One region of the Nocardioides sp. NPDC058538 genome, then DNA from elsewhere that is predicted to be linked to it. Evidence: riboswitches for the same ligand, from Rfam matches in the RefSeq annotation. Region 1 holds a riboswitch; the other holds the start of a gene.
The links. Region 1 has a riboswitch for cobalamin ahead of cobN (cobaltochelatase subunit CobN). Riboswitches for the same ligand answer to the same signal wherever they lie in the genome.
Positions count from the first base shown of each region.

Region 2: linked by a shared signal. The riboswitch ahead of ACFWQC_RS25390 (prenyltransferase/squalene oxidase repeat-containing protein) and the one ahead of cobN (cobaltochelatase subunit CobN) in region 1 are both predicted to bind cobalamin.

Region 1 is NZ_JBHXNY010000023.1:15,701-19,533, reverse strand. It holds gene ACFWQC_RS19500 (MFS transporter) at 1-832, opposite strand, end outside; gene ACFWQC_RS19495 (winged helix-turn-helix transcriptional regulator) at 930-1,844, shown strand; cobalamin riboswitch at 1,844-1,967, shown strand; gene cobN (cobaltochelatase subunit CobN) at 2,001-3,833, shown strand, end outside.
Region 2 is NZ_JBHXNY010000044.1:28-3,860, reverse strand. It holds gene ACFWQC_RS25400 (CbiQ family ECF transporter T component) at 1-175, opposite strand, end outside; gene ACFWQC_RS25395 (hypothetical protein) at 172-831, opposite strand; gene ACFWQC_RS25390 (prenyltransferase/squalene oxidase repeat-containing protein) at 954-2,027, opposite strand; cobalamin riboswitch at 2,093-2,228, opposite strand; gene ACFWQC_RS25385 (hypothetical protein) at 2,295-2,930, shown strand; gene ACFWQC_RS25380 (NYN domain-containing protein) at 2,955-3,713, opposite strand.

The sequences.
Region 1 (3,833 bases):
CCAGCCAGGGTGTGATCGCGGCGAAGACCAGCGAGCCGATGCCCTCGGAGGCGAGCAGGATGCCGACGAGACCGGGCGGGGTGTCGAGCTCGTGGACCAGGTAGTAGGCGAACAACGCGAGCTGAACGCCGCACACGAAGTTGACCACGCAGGCCCACCATGTCGCCGGCGCCATCACCGGGTGCCGGGTCACGAACCGCCAGCCCTCGGCCACCATCGATGCGATCGACTCCGAGGTGTCGCCCTGGGGCTGACGACGTTCAGGAAGCCGTTGCAGCAGGATCGCTGAGCCGAGGTACGAGAGGGCATCGACGAACAGCGCCGGGACGGCGCCGATCACCTGGACAAGCACACCGCCGAGCGACGGCCCACCCAGCTGGGTCGCGGCGTGAGTGCCGGAGATGAGGCTGTTTCGGCTGGTCAGCTGCTCTTTCGGGACCACGCTCGGCAGGAACGTCGTATTCGCGGCGAAGAAGAGCACCTCGGCGAAGTTGACCGCGAGTGCGACGACCAGCAACTGAACCAGCGTGAGGTCGCCTGCCCACCACACCAACGGAACACTGAGGACCGCGGCGGCGCGCGCGAGATCCGCGAGGACCTGTACGCGGCGCAACGGGAGTCGCTGCACGATCGCACCCGCGGGCAGGCCGATGAGGATCCAGGAGAGATACCCGGCCGCCGCGAGCAGCCCCATCTCGAACGCGCTCGCTCCCAGCACCGTCACCGCGGTCAGCGGCAATGCGACGGCAGTGACCGCGGTCCCGACGCCACTCAAGGTGCCGGCGGACCAGTAAAGCCAGAATGACCGCGCCACGCGGCGTACCTCTTCCATCCGAGCCCTTCCTAGTGAGTTCCAAATTGGAACTATATGCAACCATGTATGCGTCGAGGCCGCCACCCGAATTGCCCGACCGATCAAGGAGACGCCGATGCGCCGCGATGACCTCACCGACGCCGACTGCGGGATCGCGCAGGCGCTCGGCGTCATCGGCGACTGGCAGAGCCTGCTGATCGTGCGCGAGTGCGCCGCCGGGGTGACCCGGTTCGACGGGCTGGTCCGTGAGCTCGGGCTCAGCCGCCGCGCGCTCACAGAGCGCCTCAACTCGCTCGTCGCCGACGGCGTCCTGGCCAAGCACGCCTACACCGACCGCCCGCTGCGCTACGACTACCAGCTGACCGGGCGCGGCCGCGGGCTACTGCCCGTCCTGGTCGCTCTCCAGGAGTGGGGAACGCGGTACGTCATGGGCGACGGCACCCTGACCGCGACCGCCGGACCGGACGAGGAGCGCCGCCTCGAGGACCTGCTCGGCACGACGCCGCCGGGCGTCGAGATCACCTCGCACCGCGACACCCGCCTCCACCTGACCGGCGAGGACACCTGGACCGTCGCCTTCTTCTTCCCCGGTGCCTATGCGCCGAAGAGCCACGGCTACCCCCCGGGCTGGGGCGATATCCCCGGGACCCGGGGCTGCACGCTGGAGTGCCAGACGTATGCCGAGCACTACTCCGACTTCACGAAGGTCGGCGCCCGGGTGGTCGGGGTGAGCACCCAGCGCCCCGACCAGCTGGCCGCGTTCGCGGAACATGCCGACCTGCCGTACGACCTCGCCTCCGACACCGACGGGGTTGCCGCAGGCGCCTACCGGCTGCCGGTCTTCCGTGCCGGCGGCGCTGACCGGCTCAAGAGGGTCTCGCTCCTCCTGGACCCGGACGGCGTCGTGCGGCACGTCCAGGCCCCGATCACCGACCCGGGCGGATCAGTCGAAGACATGCTCACTGTTCTCCGCGAACGAACTTCCGCCACCGACGCCACCGGCCCGAGGACGCAGCAGCCCAGGAGGTAGGCTGCGAGCACGCTCGTGGCGCAGGAACCCGGTGAGAGTCCGGGGCGGTTCCGCCACTGTGACGTCCGTACAGCTTCTGGGCACGGACACAGCCAGACACTGGCCACGGGCAATCCGACCGATCGACGGGGCGAGAACCCCTAGGAGGAACTCGGCATGGCCGACTCTGCACGCGTACGCATCGCCCTTCTGTCCACCTCGGACACCGACCTGCTCTCGGCACGTGCCAGCGGCGCCGACTACGCCTGGGCGAACCCGTCGCGAGCGACCGATCTGGAGCAGGTCGTGGCCGACGCCGACCTCGTGGTCTTCCGGCTCCTCGGCTCGCCCACCGATCTCTGGGACGGGCTGAGCGCCGTCAAGGAGCGCGGCACGCCGGTCGTGGTGCTCGGCGGCGAGCAGCAGCCGAGCGCCGAGCTGATGGAGCACTCCACCGTTGCGATGGGTGTCGCCGCCGAGGCTCACCGCTATCTCGCCGAGGGTGGGCCGACGAACCTCGCCCAGCTGCACGCTTTCCTCTCCGACACGGTCCTGCTGACCGGCTTCGGGTTCGAGCCGCCGGCGGCCGTCCCGGCCTGGGGGTTCGCGGAGCGGCCCGAGCCGGCGGCCGAGGCTCGTCCGCGCATCGGGGTGCTCTACTACCGCGCCCACGAGACCAGCGGGAACACAGCGTTCGCGCACGCACTGGCCGATGCCATCGACGCGACCGGCGCGGCCACCGGCGTACCCGTCTTCGCGGGGTCGCTCCGCTCCGCCCCCGACGACCTCTACGAGGCGCTCGGCACCCTCGACGCGCTGATCGTGACCGTGCTCGCGGCAGGCGGTTCGGTGCCCGCCTCGGCCAGCGCCGGTGGCGAGGACGAGGCCTGGGACGTGGAGCGGATGGCGGCGCTCGACATCCCGGTGCTCCAGGGCCTGTGCCTGACCAGCTCGCGCGCGGAGTGGGAGGTCTCCGACGACGGCGTCACGCCGCTCGACTCGGCCAACCAGATCGCGATCCCCGAGTTCGACGGACGGATCATCACCGCCCCGTTCTCCTTCAAGGAGCTCGACGAGCAGGGCCTCCCCCACTACGTCGCCGACCCCGAGCGCACCGCGCGGGTCGCCCGGATCGCGGTCAACCACGCCCGCCTGCGGCACACCCCCAACCCGGACAAGCGGCTCGCGCTGGTGCTCTCCGCCTACCCCACCAAGCACTCCCGGATCGGCAACGCGGTCGGCCTGGACACCCCGGTCTCCGCGATCCGGATGCTGCGCCGGCTCCGCGAGGAGGGCTATGACCTGGGGCAGGACAACGAGGTCGTACGCATCCTCGACGGCACGGACGACACCGCGGCCGGCGACGCTCTGATCCATGCCCTGATCGCCGCCGGCGGCCAGGACGAGGAGTGGCTGACCAACGCCCAGCTCACCGACGCCCACGTACGCATCTCGAAGGCCGACTACGACGAGTGGACCACGGATCTCCCCGCTGACCTGCGTGAACAGATGGTCGAGACCTGGGGCCCGACCCCGGGGAACCTCTTTGTCAACGACGACAACGAGCTCGTGCTCGCCACGCTCCAGGCCGGCAACATCGTCATCCTGATCCAGCCGCCACGCGGGTTCGGCGAGAATCCGGTCGCGATCTACCACGACCCCGACCTGCCTCCGTCGCACCACTACCTCGGCGCCTACCGCTGGCTCGAGAACGGCTTCCGCGCCGACGCCGTCGTCCATCTCGGCAAGCACGGCTCGATGGAGTGGCTGCCCGGCAAGAACGCCGCGCTCTCAGCCTCGTGTGGTCCGGACGCGGCCATCGGCAACATGCCGCTGATCTACCCGTTCCTGGTCAACGACCCCGGCGAGGGCGCCCAGGCGAAGCGCCGGGCGCACGCCACGATCATCGACCACCTGGTGCCGCCGATGGCGCGTGCGGAGTCCTACGGCGACATCGCGCGGCTGGAGTCGCTGATGGAGGAGTACGACCGGATCTCCTCCATGGACCCG
Region 2 (3,833 bases), on a different contig from region 1:
CGCCACGACGCGCGGCGACCACGACCGACACCACTCCCACCACGAGCAGGAGGAGCAACGGGTTGGTGGTGAAGGAGGCGTACGCAGCCATGCCGATCGCCCACACCCACCAGGCGACGGGGTGCAGGTCGCGGGGCAGGTGCGCGACCGCGGCGGTGCGGAACAGCGCGCTCATCGCCGGCGCCACCACACGGCACCGGCGACGGCGAAGAGGGTGAGGATCCCCGCGGGGGCGACCCAGGTGGGCAGATGCTCGGCCTCGGAGGCCGAATCCGTCGGCTCCTCCGGAAATAACTCCGGCGACGGGCTTGAGGGCGCCCCCACAGCATCCCCAAGCTCCGTCGCCGGAGCGGTAACGACATTGTCGTCTATCCACGTGAACGCAACACCCTGCCCGGAGGTCACGCTGATTTCGGTAACATTTCTGGACGCGTAGCTCCAGGCCCCCGAATCGTCGGTGCTCCACAGCGACCAGTACGCGTCGGCAGGCGGCATCTGGGCGCAACCTGCGGCTTTCGGCCGCTCATCGACGCGGCATACGACGCTGGGCATCGAGGTCACATAGGTGAGCGGATGTCCCGCCTTCTCGAAGAGATCGGCGCCGGTGTCGCCCTCCCCGGGCTGGACACAGGTGACCTCAGGGCCGCCACCCAACGCGTTGGGCTCGACGACGACGGTGACGCCGTCACACGCCTCGGCGGACGATGCCGCGGACGAGGCGGATACGGGGGCGAAGACAGGTGCGGTGGCCCCGGCGAGGATCGCCAGGGCCACCAACGAGGATCGCAGGATGAGCCCGGATCGACCGATGGCCGCCGTCGCGAGCGTCACCAGACGGGTGTGATGGCAAGGCGACGACCGCGATGGCAAACCGGGCGTCTGTCGAGCGGCGTCAACGCCGCCAGCGCGCCCGTATGGTGGCGCGCAGCAGGCGGAGATCGGTCGATCTGGGCTCAGCACGAGCTCTTCGCGGTCGCGTCGTTGGGCAGGAAGACCAGCGACGGCAGCGCCTGGGCGGCGGCGAGGCGGTACATCCCCTCGGACTCCTTGGTCAGGCCCTTGGTGTTGCCCTCGGCCAGCGCGGCGTCGTCGTAGGCCACCGCACCGGCGTCGTCGCCACAGGTCACGACGTGGTCGGCGACCCAGGTCGCCGCCTTCTCCGCGGCCGCGGTCTCACCGGCGCGCCCGAACGCCCACCCGGCAAGGCCGGTGGTGTTGGAGTTGGCGATGTTGCCGGTCGCCGCCTTGAACGAACCGTCCTCGGCCTGGGTCTCCTTCAGCCACTCCACGCCCGCCTTGACGGCCTTCTCCGCCTCCGGAGAGGCCACCGAGGAGAGGGCGATCAGCGCGAACGCGGTGGCGTCAGCGTCCGGGGCAGCCTTCGGGTCGGCGTCGCAGGTCTGATCTGCCGCGGCCGGGTCGGCCGTGAAGGTGACCCGGAACCAGCCCTCCTCGCACTGCTGCCCGGCCAGGAACTCCGTCGCGGACGCGGCCTTCTTGCTCTCGGCGTTGTTCAGCGCCCACACGGCGTACGACTGTCCGATGGTGTTGGAGTAGTCGGCCGCCTCCTTGTTCTTGGGGTCGAGCTCGTCGGCGATGCGGCCGTTCTCGGCGACCGTGCCCTCGAGCTGCTTCAGCAGACCGGGGTCGGAGGCATCGACGTTCTGCTGGAGGACGAGCGCCTTCGCGGTCGCCCCTGCCGAGGTGATCGTGCCGAACCCGGGCGAGGTGTAGGCCGACTTGTTCTCCATCACGGCCGCGGCGATCGTGGCGATCTCCTCGTCGTAGCCACCGACCTCTGCCAGCGCGATCCCGATGTCGGCGCTGAGCCCGAAGTCATCGGTGCCGTACTGCGCGTTGCGGGCCACGCCCTCCGGCGCCTGGGCCACGAGCCAGTCGGCCACCGCGGTGGACACCTTGGCGTCGTAGGTGGGCTTCTCCCCCTCCTCGACGGCTTTCTCGCCACAGCCGGCGAGCGAGGTGAGGGCGAGGGCGGCGGCGATGCCACCGAGGACGGTCTTCTTCATGGTTCCTTCCGCGCTGTTCGCCGGGAAGGCCCAAGGCCGACCCGCTGCTTTCCACGACAGCGTCAGGTCAGTACGCGTCCGTCGGCAGGTGCTCCGGCTCGCCCAGGACACTCTCGCTGCCTGGGCCTACGGTTGCGGGTCAGCGCCGGGATTCGACCGGCTTCCCCCACCACGGCGTGTGTTGATTGAGGCTCTGCTAATTCGGGGCAATCCTATGCCGGGCGAGCCCTGCTTGCGGGATCGCCGACGAGCAGTCACTCTGTCCCCATGCGCCACAGGATTCTCGGCCTTGTCGCAGCATCGATCTCGGCCACCCTTCTCGCCCTCTCCCCGACCACGACGGCCGGCGCGGAGGAGGCACGGACATCGGTCACGTACGCCGATCTGGTCACCATGTTCGGCGACAAGGTCGGTGACCGCAGGACCGTCGAGACCGGGCTGCCGAGCCTCAACCGCGCGATGACCGACGCCCGGATCACCACCCCTTACCGGCAGGCGGCGTATCTGACCACGCTCGCCAACGAGAGCTCCTTCCACCACGACGCCAAGGGCCGCGACAAGCGGAAGTTCACCGGCCGCGGTTACATCCAGCTGACCGGCGAAGCCAACTACACCGACGCCGGCGCCTACTTCGACATCGACCTGCGCCGCCGTCCCGAGCTCGCCCGGTCGCTGGACTACAGCGCGCCGATCTCGCGGTGGTACTGGACCGTCGCCCGCGACATCAACCCGCTCGCCGACGCCCTCGACATGGGCAAGGTCAACGCGGCGATCGGCTACCCCTCGAACAAGAAGGAGGACACCGAGCGCTGCCGCGACTTCAAGGCCGCGCTGAAGCACCTCCACGGGTCCGTGCCGAAGGGCGTCAGATGCGCCCGCCCGGCCGCTGCGCAGACCCGCTAGCTGTGTTGTCCGAAGGGGCGTACGTCACTTCTTGGTGCGCTTGTCGCTGACCGCGATCGCCGAGGTGCCCTCGTCCTTGAGCTCGAAGAGGTCGATCGCCTTGATCAGCTTGGTCCAGGTGGCGTAGCCGTAGTTGCGCGGGTCCTCGGAGGACTGGTTGCGGATGCGGGAGACCACGGTGCCGACCAGGGCCCAGCCGTCGTCGTCGGCGGCCGCGGCGATGGAGTTGCGCAGCAGCTGGATCAGGCGGGCGTTGCGCTTGAGCGCCTGCCCGTTGGTCGCCGATGACGACTGCTTGCGGGTGCGCGTGGCCCCGGGCTCGGTATCGGCCTCGGTCTCCTCCTCGGAGCTGCCGAGCTTCTCCACCACGGTGAACCGGGTGCAGGCGCTCTTGAAGGGCGCCGGTGTCTTCTCCCTGCCGTAGCCGTAGACCGCGCGGCCCTTCTCCCGCAGGTAGTGCACCAGCGGCGTGAAGTCGGAGTCGGAGGAGACCAGCGCGAACGCGTCCGGGATCGCCGCGTGCAGCAGCTCGACCGCGTCGATGGCGAGCGCCATGTCGGAGGCGTTCTTGTGCGCGGTCAGGTCGAACTGCTGCATCGGCCTGATCGCGGCGTCGTGCAGCTCCTCGATCCAGCCCTTGAGCTCGGACTTGGTCCAGTTGCCATAGGCCCGGCGGATCGTCACCTCGCCGTACTCGGCCAGGTCGTTCAAGATCTCGTCGATCTTCGAGGCAGGCGCGTTGTCGGCGTCGATGAGCAGTGCGATGCGGAAGGGCTCGGTCACCGGATCAGTGTGGCAGGAACAGGACTGTGTTGGTCTCGACACGCCTTCGCCTAGCGGCTCCGGCGGCGGGGGCCCCCCGGCGGGCCCCGGCGGCGGCGGCGGCGGCGCCGGCGGGGCGCC